DNA from 4 places in the Streptomyces sp. NBC_01166 genome. Region 4 is predicted to be linked to each of the others. Evidence: riboswitches for the same ligand, from Rfam matches in the RefSeq annotation. Region 4 holds a riboswitch; each other region holds the start of a gene.
The links. Region 4 has a riboswitch for cobalamin ahead of OG379_RS09410 (cobalamin biosynthesis protein). Riboswitches for the same ligand answer to the same signal wherever they lie in the genome.

Region 1: linked by a shared signal. The riboswitch ahead of metE (5-methyltetrahydropteroyltriglutamate--homocysteine S-methyltransferase) and the one ahead of OG379_RS09410 (cobalamin biosynthesis protein) in region 4 are both predicted to bind cobalamin.
Region 2: linked by a shared signal. The riboswitch ahead of OG379_RS34685 (energy-coupling factor ABC transporter permease) and the one ahead of OG379_RS09410 (cobalamin biosynthesis protein) in region 4 are both predicted to bind cobalamin.
Region 3: linked by a shared signal. The riboswitch ahead of cobN (cobaltochelatase subunit CobN) and the one ahead of OG379_RS09410 (cobalamin biosynthesis protein) in region 4 are both predicted to bind cobalamin.

Annotation. Positions count from the first base shown of each region.
Region 1 is NZ_CP108613.1:7,957,428-7,961,633, forward strand. It holds gene metE (5-methyltetrahydropteroyltriglutamate--homocysteine S-methyltransferase) at 1-2,261, opposite strand, end outside; cobalamin riboswitch at 2,420-2,641, opposite strand; gene OG379_RS36005 (carbohydrate deacetylase) at 2,702-3,601, opposite strand; gene OG379_RS36010 (glycoside hydrolase family 43 protein) at 3,851-4,206, shown strand, end outside.
Region 2 is NZ_CP108613.1:7,653,156-7,657,361, forward strand. It holds gene OG379_RS34670 (energy-coupling factor ABC transporter ATP-binding protein) at 1-541, opposite strand, end outside; gene cbiQ (cobalt ECF transporter T component CbiQ) at 538-1,287, opposite strand; gene OG379_RS34680 (energy-coupling factor ABC transporter substrate-binding protein) at 1,293-1,649, opposite strand; gene OG379_RS34685 (energy-coupling factor ABC transporter permease) at 1,646-2,356, opposite strand; cobalamin riboswitch at 2,386-2,591, opposite strand; gene OG379_RS34690 (class I SAM-dependent methyltransferase) at 2,814-3,617, opposite strand; gene OG379_RS34695 (ABC transporter permease) at 3,741-4,206, opposite strand, start outside.
Region 3 is NZ_CP108613.1:4,448,293-4,452,498, forward strand. It holds gene OG379_RS20390 (precorrin-8X methylmutase) at 1-137, opposite strand, end outside; gene cobG (precorrin-3B synthase) at 193-1,497, opposite strand; cobalamin riboswitch at 1,670-1,824, shown strand; gene cobN (cobaltochelatase subunit CobN) at 1,858-4,206, shown strand, end outside.
Region 4 is NZ_CP108613.1:2,028,996-2,033,201, forward strand. It holds gene OG379_RS09400 (anion permease) at 1-1,224, shown strand, start outside; gene OG379_RS09405 (hypothetical protein) at 1,237-1,461, shown strand; cobalamin riboswitch at 1,773-1,902, shown strand; gene OG379_RS09410 (cobalamin biosynthesis protein) at 2,031-2,975, shown strand; gene OG379_RS09415 (cobyric acid synthase) at 2,972-4,206, shown strand, end outside.

The DNA of each region.
Region 1 (4,206 bases), 5.9 Mb from region 4:
GACGCTCGGGTCTCCGGCCAGCCACGGGTCTTGAGCCCGCAGTCCGGGTTGACCCACAGCCGCCCGGCGGGGATCGCCTTCAGGCCGGTGCGCAGCAGCTCGGCGGCCTCCTCCGCGCTCGGCACGCGGGGCGAGTGGATGTCGTACACGCCGGGTCCCGCCTCCCGCGGATATCCGTGCTCCGCCAGCTCGTGGGCGACCTGCATGTGGGAGCGGGCCGCCTCCAGGCTGATCACGTCGGCGTCGAGGTCGTCGATGGCCCGGACGATGTCACCGAACTCGGCGTAGCACATGTGGGTGTGGATCTGTGTGTCCGCCCGCACCCCGCTGGTGGTGAGCCGGAACGCCTCGGTCGCCCAGTCGAGGTAGGCCTGGCGGTCGGCGGCGCGCAGCGGCAGCGTCTCGCGCAGTGCGGGTTCGTCCACCTGGATGACGGAAGTCCCCGCGGACTCCAGGTCGTTCACCTCGTCACGCAGGGCGAGGGCGACTTGCCGGGCGGTGTCACCGAGGGGCTGGTCGTCGCGGACGAAGGACCAGGCGAGCATCGTGACCGGCCCGGTGAGCATGCCCTTGACCGGACGGCCGGTGAGGGACTGGGCGTACGTCGTCCATCCCACCGTCATCGGCCCGGGGCGGGAGATGTCCCCGGCCAGGACCGGCGGACGGACATAGCGGGTGCCGTAGGACTGGACCCAGCCGTGCTGGGTCGCGAGGTAGCCGGTCAACTGCTCCGCGAAGTACTGCACCATGTCGTTGCGTTCGGCCTCACCGTGCACCAGCACGTCCAGGCCGGTCTCCTCCTGGAAGGAGATCACCTCCTGGATCTCCGCCTTGATGCGCTCCTCGTACGCGGCCGCGTCGATGCGGCCCGACCGCAGAGCGGCGCGGGCGGTGCGCAGTTCGGCGGTCTGCGGGAACGAACCGATGGTGGTCGTCGGCAGCAGGGGCAGGCCGAGGTGCGCGCGCTGCACCGCCGCCCGTTCCGCGTACGGCTGGGAGCGGTGGGCATCGGCGTCGGTCACCGCGGCGGTCCGGGCGCGGACGGCCGGGTCCCGGGTGACGGGGGAGTGGGCGCGGGAGGCCAGGTCGGCCCGGTTCGCGGCGAGTTCGGCCGCGATCGCTCCGGTGCCCCGGTCCAGGCCCCTGGCGAGGGTGACGACCTCGGCGGTCTTCTGCCGGGCGAAGGCCAGCCAGCGCAGGACCTGAGGCTCGATGTCCCGTTCGGCTGACGTGTCGAGAGGGACGTGCAGCAGCGAGCAGGAGGACGCCACGTCGATCCGTCCGGCGAGCCCGAGCAGGGTTCCCAGGACGGAGAGCGACTTCTCGAGGTCGTTGATCCAGATGTTGCGCCCGTTGACGACCCCGGCGACCAGGCGCTTGCCGGGGAGCCCGCCGACGGCGGCCAGGGCGTCCAGATTCGCGGCTGCTGCCTCCGTGAAGTCCAGCGCCAGCCCTTCCACCGGGGCCTTGGCCAGAACGGGAAGGGACTCGCCGAGCAGGCCGAAATAGGAGGCCACGAGCAGCTTGGGCCGGTCGGTGAGCGTTCCGAGCCGGTGGTAGGCGTGCTCGGCGGCCTCCAGCTCGGCCCGGCCGCGGTCCTGGACGAGTGCGGGCTCGTCGAGCTGTACCCACTCGGCCCCGGCCGCCCTGAGGTCGGCGAGTACCTCGGCGTACACCGGCAGCAGACGGTCCAGGAGTGTGAGCGGGTCGAAGTCCGCGGCCACACCGGGGGCGGGCTTGGCGAGGAGCAGGTAGGTCAGCGGACCGACCAGGACCGGCCGGGCGGCCAGCCCCAGGGCGACGGCCTCCTCGAGCTCGGCGACCTGCTTGGCGGAGTCCGCGGTGAAGTCGGTGTCAGGGCCCAGCTCCGGGACCAGATAGTGGTAGTTGGTGTCGAACCACTTGGTCATCTCCAACGGGGCGACGTCCTGCGTGCCGCGAGCCATCGCGAAGTAGCCGTCGAGTGCGTCGGCGGCGACCGCCTCCCGGTGGCGGCCGGGGACCGCTCCGACCATCACGGTGGTGTCCAGCACATGGTCGTAGTACGAGAAGTCGCCGGTCGGGACCTCGTCGATGCCGGCATCGCTGAGCTGCTGCCAGTTGGCACGGCGGAGTTCGGCGGCGGTGGTACGGAGGGCGTCGGCGGTGACCCGGCCCTTCCAGTAGCCCTCGACGGCCTTCTTGAGTTCCCGGTTCTGTCCCTGCCGGGGGTAGCCGTACACAGTGGACCGCGCTGCCGCGGTCGCGTGTTCGTCGGTCACGGAGATCTCCTTCGCGAGATGAATCCCTGAGATCCCGGGGACGGGACGAGGGCGCGAAGGGGCGACGTAACGGACGGGACCGTGTCGACCGACGCGGTGATCCGACCGGTATGTACGCCGACCCGCCCTCGAGGTCACCGGGATGTCCGCGCGCGTTCGTTCGCGCGCGGGCAGATGGCAGGTCTTCGGACTCGCGGGCACGTCCTGCGTGAGGACACCTAATGGCCGTCGCTTCCCAGGTCCGGTACGTCGGACCCAGTGCGTATGACGGCGGTCGTTCCCGCTCACCGCTGCGGGGCAGTCCCGGAATTCCACCGGGTTCCCTCTTGCGACGCGCCCCGCCTGGCGGACGGGGGCGAACCAGCTGCACCCACCAGCCTACGGGGCCGTACGAGGACGCGGTGCGCCAGGTCCAGGATGCGGATGGTGCCGGCGCCGGCTCAGACAGGACCCGTGTTCCTGGCCCATACGCGCTGAACGGCCCGGTAGTCGATCAGCGTGACGCCCTCCCGGGCCACCGCTTCCCGGGCCTCCGGCGACGTGAGGAACTCGTGGTCCGTACGCCGCACATGGTGGTCGCCGTCGGTGCTCCGTGACTCCTGGCCGGCGAGACCGGGATGGACCGCCCATTCGCTGAGTCCGGCCGGCAGGTCGTGGAGCAGCCGGCCGTAACGGGCCGCCTTGTCCTCGACCGGGAGGGAGAAGCTGTCGAGGAAGTCATGGTCGATCACGGGCAGTCCTCTTCGCCGCATGGCCCGCAGCCCCGGCTCCAGCCAGACGCGGACGGCGAGGCCGTACTCCGCGGCCAGCCCCACGGTCAGGTCGAGGATGTCGTCGCGGCCTCCGTCGGCCAGGCAGTGAAAATCCAGGTGGGTGGGCATGAGGCCCGCATCGGCGACGGCGTCGATCTGCGCGCGGAACTCGGTCTCGACCTCGTCGGGCCGGACGCGGCCGAGCAGGGCGGACCGCCCTGCGGTCGTCGGCTCGAAGAAATTGCCCGCCGGGTCGAGCAGGGAGGGAACCCTCTCCCTGGCCGTCAGGGGGCCCCAAGGACGGTCGGGCGTCTCGCACACCATGGTGAGGTGGAGCCCGAACGGAATCCCCGGCCTTCGCCGGAGCAGCCGCATCGCGTCCGGGGCCGCCGGACACACGGTCATGAGGCTGCATGAGCCGGCGATCCCCTCCTCGATCGACTCGATCACCCCCGCGTTGACCGCGGGGCACATGCCGAAGTCGTCGCAGTTGACGATCAGCAGGCGGGCATCGGCCGGGAACCCGAGAAGCCGGTTCCACCGCGCCGGCGACGTCATGATCGCGGGTTCGACGCCTTCTTCATCCATGCCCGCAGTCTGTTCCCCGTCCTGAGGTTGTGCACACGGATTTCGTCGAAGCGCTTCGACTGAATCTCTCGGGGAGTCGCGGAATGTGTCCGAGGCTTGCTCCGTGGAACTCCGTTCCCTCGAACTTCTCGCATGTGAACCCGAGTCCTGACGGGTCTATTGACACGCCTACGCCGGGCTGCCATCTTCGAAGCGTTTCGACGATCATGGCCTTGGGACGCCGTCCTGGCCCGAGCCTGAGGACAGCCCGTGGTGCTCTTCGACAATCCCGTGATACCCGGCTTCAGCCCGGATCCGAGCATCTGCCGCGTGGGCGAGGACTACTACGTGGCGACGTCCAGCTTCGAGTACGTACCCGGGGTACCGCTGTGGCACAGCCGGGACCTGGTGCACTGGCGGCTGATCGGACACGCCCTGGACCGCCCGTCGCAGCTGGCCCTCCCCGACACGGCTCCGTCGTCGTGCGGGGTCTACGCCCCCACGCTGCGGCACCACGACGGCCGCTTCTGGATGATCACGACCGTGGTCGCCGGTGCGGGCAACGTCCTGGTGACCGCCGAGGACCCCGCAGGTCCGTGGTCGGACCCCGTGCGGGTCGGCATACC
Region 2 (4,206 bases), 5.6 Mb from region 4:
GCCGCTCCTGACCGTCCGGGTCGAGCCCGGCGGTCGGCTCGTCGAGGATCAGCACCCGGGGCCTCATCGCGACCGCCCCCGCGATGGCGGTCCGTTTGCGCTGCCCGTACGAGAGCAGGTGGGTGGGCCGGTCCGCCAGCGCCCTGATGTCGAGGGCGTCCAGCGCCTCGTCCACCCGGGCCCGCACCTCGCTGTCGGGCAGCCCCAGGTTCAGCGGTCCGAAGGACACGTCCTGGGAGACGGACGCGGCGAACAACTGGTCGTCCGGGTCCTGCACCACCAACTGGACCGTGGTACGCAGCCGGGTCAGGCCCTTCCGGTCGTACGTGACCGGGCGGCCCTCCACCGTCAACTGCCCCTCGCGGGGTCGCAACCCGCCGCTGAGCAGACGCATCAGCGTGGTCTTCCCACTGCCGTTCCGGCCGAGCAGGGCGAGCGCACGCCCCACCCGTGCTTCGAAGTCGAGGCCGCTGAGCACGGCAGGGCCGTCCTCGTACGCGAAGGCCGCGCCCCGCAGGGCGAGCAGTACGGATTCGCTCATGAAAGGGGCCTTTCCAGGACGAGGGTCAGCACGGTGAGGGCCGCGAGCAGGGTGACGCTCACGGCCACGAACCGGCCGGAGACACGGGCGTCGGGTACCAGGACGCGCAGGGTCCCGTCGTAGCCGCGCCCGGCGAGCCCGGCCTGGAGCCGGGCCGCGCGGTCGAAGGCCCTGATGAACGCGGTGGCCCCCAGCCCCGCCAGCGAGCGCCAGGCGGCGGCCCGAGTGGTGTGCCCGAGCCGGGCCGCCTGGGCCTCCCGGATCCGGCGCACCGCGTCGAGGAGCAGGAAGCTCATGCGGTACGTCACCAGGGCGACGTCCACCACCGGCGCCGGCACCCCCGCCTTGACCAGGCGGGGCAGCAGGTCGGACATCGGGGTGGTGAAGGCGAACAGCAGGACCCCGAGCGACGCAGCCGAGGTGCGCAGCAGCAGCTCCCCGGCACGGACCGGCCCCCCGTCGGCCAGGGTCACGAGTCCCTCCGGCCCGCCGACCTGTACGAGCAGTGTGGCCGCCCCGGTGACGCAGAAACCCAGGGGAACCCGGTAGGCCCGCCAGAGTTGGCGTGCGGGCACACCGGCCGGCCCCAGCAGGACGGCGACGGCGGTGAGGAGGATCAGTGCGGCTCCGGGCCAGGGCGGCAGTGAGATCGCCAGGACCGTGAGTCCCAGCCCCAGTACGGCTTTGTCCACGGGATGGCGGCGGCGCCAGCGACTGCTGTGCGCCGCCGCGTCGATCGGCAGCACGATCCTCAGTTCCCCCGGGCCGCGGGCTCCCCGGCACCGGAGCCGTCCTGCTGCACGCTCGCGCGCAGCTCGCCCTGGCGGCGTCCGCGCCGCAGACCGAAGTAATAGGCGAGGACGCCCGCGCCCAACGCGGCCTGGAGGGCGAACAGGGCCGACTCGATCTCGCCGGACGGTGGTTCGTACAGCGGGGAGAACCAGGGCTCGTATTCGGGATCGATCTCGGTGATCGCCGTCTCGGCCTGGGCGTCGGCGCCCGCGAACGGCTCCTTCTCGTCGTCGCCGAGGCCGAGGGCCAGCGGCAGGACGGCCAGCGCGGCCACGACGAGCAGCAGAAGGGCGTTGATCTTCGTGTTCCTGTTCATCGGGCCACCGCCTCGGTCTCGGCCGTCCTGGTCCGGTCCCGCCTGCCGGCGAGGAACACGCCGAGCCGGGTCAGATCCCCCTTGCTGGACTGCACGAGGAGCCGCATGACCAGAACGGTCAGGAGCCCCTCGCTCACCGCCAGCGGGATCTGGGTGACCGCGAAGATGGAGCCGAACTTGCCGAGCGCGCCCAGGAATCCGGTGCTCGGGTCCGGGAAGGCGAGCGCCAGCTGCACGCTCGTGACGCAGTACGTCGACAGGTCGGCGACGAACGCGCCGAAGAACACTCCCACCATCAGCGGCACGTCGTACCGGCGCAGCAGCCTGTAGACCGCGTACCCCGCCCAGGGCCCGACGATCGCCATCGAGAAGACGTTGGCACCCAGCGTGGTCAGCCCGCCGTGGGCGAGCAGGAGCGCTTGGAACAGCAGGGTGATGGTGCCCAGGACCGCCATGATCGGCGGGCGGAACAGGATGGCCCCCAGCCCCGTGCCGGTGGGATGCGAGCAGCTCCCGGTCACGGACGGGATCTTCAATGCGGAAAGAACGAACGTGAAGGCCCCGGAAGCCCCCAGGAGCAGCGTGCTCTCGGGGTTCTCCCGGACTTCACGCGTGAGTGACCGGACTCCGTGGACGACGAACGGCGCGGACGCGACACCCCAGGCGATCGCGTGCACCGGAGGCAGAAAACCCTCGGCTATGTGCATGGCTCAGCAGACCCTCTCCAGCACCTCGTGGATGGTTGAAGTGCCTTGGCCGGTCTCCTGGCTTACGGGTACCACCGCCCGAACTCCGCCTTCCCGGGTCACAAGGACCCAGTGGCTGCCCGCGAGGGCCGGAGCCGGACTTCCCGATCACAGTGGCGAGGGCCGCACCGGCATCACACCGATTTCCCGTTCACCAAGGCGTGGCGACAGTAGTGCCAGGTGGGGGACGATGACAAGCGGGCCTGAGGTCACCGAGGGCGGCCACCGGCCCTGCCGGGCAGGTGTCTGAGCAGGCACTGGGCCTTCCTGACGCCGTACATGAGGCCCCCTCCCCGACCAATCGGGGTCAACTCTCCCCGGTTCGAAGCCGGAAAGCCCACGCAGGTGCCGGGGGAGACCCCAGGAGTCCGGCCTGCTCGGCGGGTCGGCGTACCCCGAGGGCGCCGGCACGCGCCTTCTACGGACGGCGCCCCCAGGCGGAGACCATGGGGGCCGTCGCCAGGTCGAGTCGTCCGGTGGCGACGTCGGACAGGTGGCGGTCGATGTCCTCGTCGGTCGCGATCCCCGCCGCCACGAGCCGGCCACGGATCTGCCGGACCGTCGCTGCCTCGAGAACGGTGCAGGCCGGCGAGGTGATCGGGAAGTAGGCATCCGCCTGTACGTCGTCCAGGCCGCCTTCGCGCAGCAGCCGGGGCAGTGTCCGGCCGTACGCGAGATCGGCGCCGCGTGCGGCCATGAGCTCCCGGAACCCGGAGCGCAGACGGTTGGCGAGCCGCTGCTCGGGGCCCGACTCGTCCGGGCACAGCAGAGGCTGCAGCCCCGGATCGGCATCCTCCAGGAGCAGCACACCACCCGGTCGCAGCGCCTGGATCATGCGGCGCAGCGCCTCCGCGCGGTCGACGACGTGCACCAGGACCAGCCGGGCGTGCACGAGGTCGAAGCCACCCGGCGGCGGAGGATCGGCCGCGACGTCGTGGCGCATGACCTCGACGACTTCGGAGGCGGCTTCTCGTGCCCAGGACACGTCGATGTCGGTGCAGACCACCCGTCCCGTTGCTCCGACACGCTCGGCAAGACCTGCGGGCACGGAGGGGCCGCCCGCCCCGACCTCCCAGCACCGCATGCCCCGGGTGATGCCGATCCGGTCGATGTGCCGGAACGTCACCGGATCGAACAGCTCGGACAGCGCACCGAATCGGATGCCTGCCTCCGACTGCTGGTTGTCCAGCAGATACCCCTGGTCCGCGCCGTGATCGGCCATGCCCTGCGCCACCGTCTCTCTCCGTTCGTAGACGAAGTCCACCACGCGGCGCCCGCTCCTCGCCAACCGGTCCGCGCGTCGTCCGGACCCGCGCGGTGAGCCCCGGCCCCGTGGCCACACGGGTCACAGGAGCCGCTTGCGGCCCCAGACGATGACGAAGGCGGCGACGGCCGCGGCGACGGCGAGCATGATGCCGGCTCCGAGCCACTGCATCGTCTGCATCTGGGAGACGTCGAGATAGTCCAGGGACCAGCCGATGACGTGCTTCGACTCCAGGCAGGAGGTGTGCGCCCGGTCGTTCTCCATCTGATCGAGACAGGTGGTCCAGTCCAGGCGGTCTCCGGAGCTGGTGAGGAAATACGTGCCCTGTCCCTGCTGCTCCGCCTGGGCAGGCAGCTCCGGCCGTACCGCCCCGGGCCCGACGCCCTTGTCGGTGCTGACCGACATGATGTGTCCCAGGCTCCGCCAGAGTTCGTCCCAGACGAACCCGATCGCCACGACGATGCCGAGCGTGACCACCATCGACACCAGCGTGCGGCGCAGGAGCAGGCCGACCGCCACGCCCACGGTGAACGTGAGCAGGGCGTAG
Region 3 (4,206 bases), 2.4 Mb from region 4:
ACCATGCCGCAGGCGTGGATCATCCGGACGGCGACCTGGCTCACATCGGCGGGCAGCCCTGCCAGATCCGCCTCCGCGCGGATGGTGGCGAAGGACTGGCGGTAGATCGCCGGTCCGTCCTTCTCGTACTGATGCACAGTGCTGTCGCTTTCTTCATCGAACAGGTCGAACAGGGGTGGTGGTGCGTCGTGGTCAGGTGTGCGTGCCCCGGGCCGCCGCCACGGCGTCGGCGAGCGCGGCCGGGTCGTCCCGGACCGTTGCCGCCTCGGTGGCCCGGCCCTCCCGCACATGGGAGATCCGGTGTCCGCCGGGGGTGGCGACCACGTCGATCCACTCCCCCCGCGGATGGCCGCAGCGGCGTTCGCACCCGGACCAGTACACAGGGAGCCGTCCGGCCGGTCCGACGGCGGCCCCCGCATCGGCCCGTACGTCGGCCAGCGACTTCGCACAGCCGGGCCGCCCGATGCAGGCCCCGACACCGGCCCACGGGGAGCCGGGTCCGGTGATCAGACCGGCCTCGGAGAGGCCCTCCAGCAGGCTGTCGGCGCGGTCGGGTCCGATGCCGGTGAGGACGACCCCGCGCCACGGGGTGAGGCGCAGTTCACCGGCGCTCGACAGCAGCCGCCACTGGGTGAGGTCCAGCCGCCCCAGCGGTACGCCGACGGAGAACGCGGCCTCGGCACGGTCGCCCGGGACGGGGCCCGGGGCCGGGGGCAGGGCTTCGAGGGGGCGGGGGTGGGCCGTCCCCGTGGTGACGGCGATGCCGGCCTGCCGGAGCCGTCGTACGACCTCGGCGGGCAGAGCGGCGGCCGTGTCGTCCGGCAGGTCCCTGACCCGCCAGGCGCCGCTGTCACGGGCGGAGTCGAGGAAGGCCTCGGCCGCGGTCAGCGCGGCCGGGGGGCCGTCGGCGGAGGGGACGCGGAGGACGGCGTCACCGTCCCCGACGCGCAGGAGCGCGCAGCCGTCGTCGTGGCCCCGCAGGGTCAGGTCGGCGCCGAGAGCGTCGACGTCGCCACGGCCGTCGTCGAGCGCGAACAGGAAACGTCCGGAAAGCGCAGTCGTGTTGTCGCTTCCGCACAGAAGGCGGTCCAGTTCGGTCAGCCAAGGGCGTACGTCGGTGGACCCGAGGCCGTCGAGCCCGGAGAGCGGGGAGGCGACCACGTTGCGTACACGCTCGTGGCGTTCGGAGGGCAGCAGTCCGGCCGTGTCCAGCAGCCCGGCCAGCTCCGCGCCGCAGTCCGGGGTGAGCCCGCGCAGCTGGACGTTTCCGCGTGAGGTGAGATGCAGCTCACCGTCGCCGAAGCGCTCGGCGGCCTGCCCCAGCGCCTCCGCCTGGCGGGGTGTCAGCACCCCGCCGGGTATCCGGATCCGCGCCAGCGCACCGTCGTCCGCCCGGTGCAGACGCAGCGCGCCGGGGCAGGCGTCGCCGCTGCTCCGGGCGCAGGCATCGCCCGGAGACGAGGTCGTCAGGGGGGAGGCGGACATGGCGGCGAGCATACCGACCGTGACCGTGGCGCACCCCTACGGTCACTGTGACCTACGGGACACCCGCCGGGGCGCCGGTCCGTGAGGTGCGGGACACCCGCCGGGGCGCCGGTCCGTGAGGTGCGGGACACCCGCTGCCGCCGGTCAGGGCGGGGGCCGTCTGGTCAGGACCCCCCACCTGCCGCCTACTATGCCTAACGGCGGTCCGTTCGGCCCGCCATCGCCAGACGGCGACACGGAGGAAGCCCGGTGAGATTCCGGCGCGGTCCCGCCACTGTGAGCCCGGCCCTTCGAAGGCCGTGCGAGTCAGGAACTCCTGCCGTCCGACACACTGCCCGGGGCGTGGACACCCCGAGGAAGGGCTGACGCCGCATGATCCTGCTCCTGTCGACGTCCGACACCGACCTGCTGAGCGCCCGCGCTTCCCAGGGTCCGGTCAGCTACCGCTACGCGAACCCTTCCCGGCTCCCTCTCGAGGACCTTCCTCAGCTCCTGGACGGCACCGACCTCGTCGTCGTACGCCTCCTCGGCGGTGTCCGGGCCTGGCAGGACGGTCTCGACCAGGTGCTCGCCACCGGCCGGCCCGTCGTCGTGCTGACCGGTGAACAGGCCCCCGACGCACAGCTGATGGCCGCCTCCACCGTGCCGATCGGCATCGCCGCCGAGGCGCACGCCTACCTCGCGCACGGCGGCCCCGCCAACCTGGAGCAGCTGGCCCGCTTCCTCTCCGACACCGTGCTGCTCACCGGTCACGGCTTCGAGCCGCCCGCCCCGGCCCCCGCGTGGGGCCCGCTGGAGCGGACCGCCCGGGACGTCACCGGCCCGACCGTCGCGGTGCTCTACTACCGCGCCCACCACATGAGCGGGAACACCGCGTTCATCGAGGCGCTCTGCACCGCCGTTGAGGACGCCGGCGCCCGCCCGCTCCCGCTGTACGTCGCCTCGCTGCGTACGCCGGAGCCCGAACTCATCGACGAACTCCGCGCCGTCGACGCCATCGTGACCACGGTCCTCGCGGCGGGCGGCACCAAGCCGGCCACCGCTTCGGCGGGCGGCGACGACGAGTCCTGGGACGCGGGCGCCCTCACCGGCCTCGACGTACCCGTCCTCCAGGCGCTCTGCCTCACCAGCCCGCGTGCGGCCTGGGAGGAGAACGACGAGGGCGTCTCCCCGCTGGACGCCGCGACCCAGATCGCCGTCCCCGAGTTCGACGGCCGCCTGATCACCGTGCCGTTCTCCTTCAAGGAGATCGACGAGGACGGTCTGCCCGCCTACGTCGCCGATCCCGAGCGGGCCGCCCGCGTCGCCGGGATCGCCGTACGTCACGCCCGGCTCCGCCACATACCGGCCGCCGAGAAGCGGATCGCGCTCGTCCTGTCCGCGTACCCGACGAAGCACTCCCGCATCGGTAACGCCGTCGGCCTCGACACCCCGGCGAGCGCCGTGGCGCTGCTGCGCCGACTGCGCGCCGAAGGTTATGACTTCGGCCCGGAGGAGGAGATCCCGGGCCTGGTCTCGGGCGACGGCGACGAGCTGATCTACGCGCTCATCGAGGCCGGCGGCCACGACCAGGAGTGGCTCACCGAGGAGCAGCTGGCCCGCAACCCCGTGCGGATCCCCGCCGCCGACTACCGCCGCTGGTTCGCCACGCTTCCCGCCGAGCTGCGCGAGTCGGTCGAGCAGCACTGGGGTCCGGCGCCCGGCGAGATGTTCCTCGACCGGTCCCGCAACCCCGAGGGCGACATCGTGCTCGCGGCCCTGCGCCGCGGCAATCTGCTGATCCTCATCCAGCCGCCCCGCGGCTTCGGTGAGAACCCGATCGCGATCTACCACGACCCCGATCTGCCGCCGTCGCACCACTACCTGGCCGCGTACCGCTGGATCGCCGCCTCCGCCGACGACAACGGCTTCGGCGCCGACGCGATGATCCACCTCGGCAAGCACGGCAACCTTGAATGGCTGCCCGGCAAGAACGCCGGCCTCTCCGCCGCCTGCGGCCCCGACGCCGCGCTGGGCGATCTTCCGCTGGTGTACCCGTTCCTGGTCAACGACCCCGGCGAGGGCACCCAGGCCAAGCGCCGTGTGCACGCCACCCTCGTCGACCACCTCGTGCCGCCGATGGCCCGCGCCGACAGCTACGGCGACATCGCCCGTCTCGAACAGCTCCTGGACGAGCACGCCCAGATCGCCGCGATGGACCCGGCCAAGCTCCCGGCCGTCCGCGCCCAGATCTGGACCCTCATCCAGGCCGCGAAGCTCGACCACGACCTGGGCCTGGAGGACCGGCCCGAGGACGAGGGCTTCGACGAGTTCATCATGCATCTCGACGGCTGGCTCTGTGAGATCAAGGACGTGCAGATCCGCGACGGCCTGCACGTCCTGGGCGCCGCTCCGGCCGGCAAGGACCGCGTCAACCTGGTCCTCGCCGTCCTGCGCGCCCGCCAGATCTGGGGCGGTACGGCCTCGCTGCCCGGCCTGCGCGAGGCGCTCGGCCTGGACGAGTCGGCGGCCACCCGCACGGCCGCCGACGAGACCGAGGAGCAGGCCCGGGCGCTCGTCCAGGCGATGGACGACGCGGACTGGGACCCGGCCGCCGTCGCCGGTGTGGCCGCCGGACACCCGCAGGCCGTCGCTGACATCCTCGACTTCGCCGCCCGGGAGGTCGTGCCCCGCCTCGCCGCGACGACCGACGAGCTCGACCACGCGGTCCACGCGCTGAAC
Region 4 (4,206 bases):
ATCGTGATCGTGACAGCTCTCGTGTTCGATTTCACGAACGGTTTCCACGACACCGCCAACGCGATGGCCACCACCATCTCGACCGGCGCTCTCAAGCCCAAGACAGCGGTGGCCATGTCCGCCGTTCTCAACCTCGTCGGCGCGTTCCTGTCGGTGGAGGTCGCCAAGACGATCTCCGGCGGGATCATCAACGAGAACGGCCTCAGAACCGAGGTCATCTTCGCGGCGCTCGTCGGCGCGATCCTGTGGAATCTGCTGACCTGGCTGGTCGGCCTGCCCTCCAGTTCCTCCCACGCACTCTTCGGCGGCCTCATCGGCGCCGCGGTCATGTCGGCCGGCTGGTCCTCGATCAACGGCGGCACCGTCGTCACCAAGGTCCTGCTGCCCGCGATCGCCGCCCCGGTCGTGGCCGGTCTCGCCGCGCTGCTGGCCACGAAGCTGACGTACCGCCTGAACCGGAAGATCACCGACGAGGCGCAGCTGAAGTCGACCGCCAAGGGGTACCGCGCCGGCCAGATCGCCTCGGCCGGTCTCGTCTCTCTCGCCCACGGCACCAACGACGCGCAGAAGACCATGGGCATCATCACCCTGGCCCTGGTCACCGGTGGCGTCCTCTCCCCCGGCTCCAACCCGCCGGTCTGGGTCATCGCCTCCGCGGGTATCGCCATCGCGATGGGCACCTACCTCGGCGGCTGGCGCATCATCCGCACCATGGGCAGCGGCCTCACCGACCTGCGTCCGCCGCAGGGCTTCGCGGCCCAGACCAGTGCGGCCACGGTCATCCTGGCCTCCTCGCACCTCGGCTTCTCCCTCTCCACCACGCAGTCCTGCTCCGGTGCCGTCATGGGCGCGGGCCTCGGACGCAAGGGAGGCGTGGTCCGCTGGTCCACCGCCACCCGGATGTTCGTCGCCTGGGGCCTGACCCTGCCGGCCGCCGGTCTGATGGGCGCGGGCGCCGAGTTCCTGACCAAGCAGGGGCCCTGGGGCGTCGGGGCGGTCGCCGTCCTTCTCGTCGCGGGCTCCGGCGCCATCTGGCTGCTGTCGCGCCGCAAGCCGGTCGACCACACCAACGTGAACGCGGAGGCCGAGCCCGCGGGCGTCGTCACCACCGCCATCTCCGCGGTCAGCCCGCCGCCGGCCGGTGTCGTCGTACCGGAGCTCAAGACCACCATCTCGGCCCCGGCCACGACGGCCGGAACCCCGGCCGACCCGGCCACGGTGTAAGGACGGATCCGCATGAACATCGACTGGGCAGCTCTCGCGTCCGTCTTCGGCGTCAGCCTCGTGGTCACCGTCGCACTGGTCGGCCTCTTCACCCTCGGCATCACGGGCATGGCCCGGCAGACGTCGACCGCGCAGGGCGGCGGCGGTGGCAACGGCCTGGTGCGCACCGGCGCGTACGCCTGCTTCGGGCTGTGCGCGGCGGCGGTCGCGTACGGGATCTATCTGATCGTCGCCTGACCGCTCCCACGCGGGTTCCCGCACCGGGCCGGACACACCACGTGTGTCCGGCCCGGTGTGCGTCTGAGCACATTGAAGCCTCGCAGGTCAGCGGCAGGTTGACGGGCATTCACGGGGCATGGTGGACTGCCGGAGCCATTTAGGCCGGCCGGCACATGGGGGGCGGGTGAAGGAGCGGGCCTGGGTGCGTGCAGCTGCAAGGCGGAGGATTGAGGCAACGCGGAGCGTTGTTGATTGACGCCAACGCCGCAGAGTGCGTGCCCAGGCCCGCGACGCCGCCCCCATGTGCCGGCCGGCCTTACGGCGACAGGAGAGGAAGCCGGTGCGAATCCGGCGCGGTCCCGCCACTGTCACCGGGGAGCAGCCTCCACACGGAAGTCACGGCCCGCCACCGCGGGCTGGAAGGCCGGAGGAACTGCGGATCCGGAAGCCAGGAGACTCTCGTCGCCGGTCACGTCGAACCAGGGCGCGGACCCTGAGTGAGGACATACGCCATGTCTGGCTGCCCTGCGTCGGTCGCTTCACCACCTGTCACGAAGGTCCTCCGAGGCGCGACGGCCGGCTGAGCGGTGCGAGCCGACCGCATCTTCGCGTACGGAGCCGCCGCCGGCCTGATCGCCGACCTGCTGTTCGGTGATCCCCGGCGTGGTCACCCCGTCGCCGCCTTCGGACGTGCGGCGGCGGGCGCCGAGCGCCGCCTGTGGCGCGACCACCGCGGCTGGGGCGCCTTGCACACGCTCGTCTGTGCCGGGAGTGCCACGGGCGCCGCCGCCCTGGCCGCGCGTGCCGCCCGGAACCGTCCCGCCGCCGCCGTGGCGCTGACCGCCGCCGCCACCTGGTCCGTCGTCGGGGGCACCTCGCTGGGGCGCGAGGCCCGCGCCATCGGCAGGGCGCTGGCCGCCGGGGACATCGAGTCGGCCCGGGAGCGGCTTCCGCATCTGTGCGGCCGCGACCCGCAGTCGCTGGACGGGCAGCAGATCGCCCGCGCCGTGGTGGAGTCCGTCGCCGAGAACACCTCCGACGCCGTCGTGGGAGCCCTCGTGTGGGGCGCGCTCGGCGGAGTGCCGGGACTGGTCGCCTTCCGGGCCGTCAACACCCTCGACGCCATGGTCGGGCACAAGTCGCCCCGCTACCGGCGCTACGGCTGGGCGTCGGCACGGCTCGACGACGTCGCCGGCTGGCCCGCGGCCCGGCTCACCGCCGTGCTCGCCGTGGCCGCCGGGGGGCGCCCGCGCGAGGCGGTCCGGGCCTGGCGGGCGGACGCGGACAGGCATCCCAGCCCCAACGCGGGCCCGGTGGAGGCCTCGTTCGCGGGGGCGCTCGGCGTACGTCTCGGCGGCACCCTCGCGTACGGCGGGCGGGTCGAGCACCGGCCGGTGCTCAACGGCGAGGCCGGCCGGGACGTGCGGGTCACGGACATCGAACGCGCGGCGCGGCTGTCGCGCCGGGTGAGTGTGCTGGCCCTCGTCGTGTGCGCGGCGGGGCGGTCGGCCATGGGACGGAGAGTCGGATGAGCGGCGGGCTGCTGGTCGCGGGGACCACCTCGGACGCGGGGAAGAGCGTCGTCACGGCAGGGATCTGCCGGTGGCTGGTGCGCCGGGGGGTGAAGGTCGCGCCGTTCAAGGCGCAGAACATGTCGCTGAACTCGTTCGTCACCCGGGAGGGGGCGGAGATCGGCCGCGCCCAGGCGATGCAGGCGCAGGCCGCCCGGGTGGAGCCGTCCGCGCTGATGAACCCGGTGCTGCTCAAGCCGGGCGGCGACCGGTCGAGCCAGGTCGTCCTGATGGGGAAGCCGGTCGGCGAGATGAGTGCGCGCGGCTACCACGGCGGTCGCCAGGAGGCGCTGCTGGGGACGGTCGTGGACTGTCTGGAGCAGCTGCGGGGCACGTATGACGCCGTGATCTGTGAGGGGGCGGGCAGTCCTGCCGAGATCAATCTGCGGCGCACGGACATCGTGAACATGGGCATCGCCCGGGCCGCGGGCTTCCCCGTGCTGGTGGTCGGCGACATCGACCGGGGCGGTGTGTTCGCCTCGTTCTTCGGCACGACGGCGCTGCTGAGCCCCGAGGACCAGTCGCTGGTCGCGGGTTACCTCGTCAACAAGTTCCGCGGTGACGTGTCGCTGCTGGAGCCCGGTCTCGACATGCTGCTCGGGCTCACGGGGCGGCGGACGTACGGGGTGCTGCCGTACGCCCACGGGCTGGGCATCGACGAGGAGGACGGGCTGCGGGTCTCGATGCGCGGCACCGTACGGGAGTCGGTCGTGGCGCCGCCGCACGGCGAGGACGTGTTGCGGGTCGCGGTGTGCGCCGTGCCGCTGATGTCGAACTTCACCGACGTGGACGCGCTGGCGGCCGAGCCGGGTGTGGTGGTGCGGTTCGTGGACCGGGCGGAGGAGCTCGTCGACGCGGACCTCGTGATCGTGCCCGGGACACGGGGCACCGTGAAGGCGCTGGCGTGGCTGCGCGAGCGGGGGCTGGCCGACGCGCTGGTGCGGCGGGCCGCGGAGGGCCGCCCGGTGCTGGGGATCTGCGGAGGGTTCCAGGTGCTGGGCGAGCGCATCGAGGACGACGTGGAGTCCCGGGCCGGGCTGGTCGAGGGGCTCGGACTGCTGCCCGTCCGCGTCCGTTTCGGCCGGGAGAAGGTCCTGGGGCGGCCCGTCGGGTCGGCGCTCGGGGAGCCGGTGGAGGGTTACGAGATCCACCACGGGGTCGCCGAGGTGAGCGGCGGCGAGCCGTTCCTGGA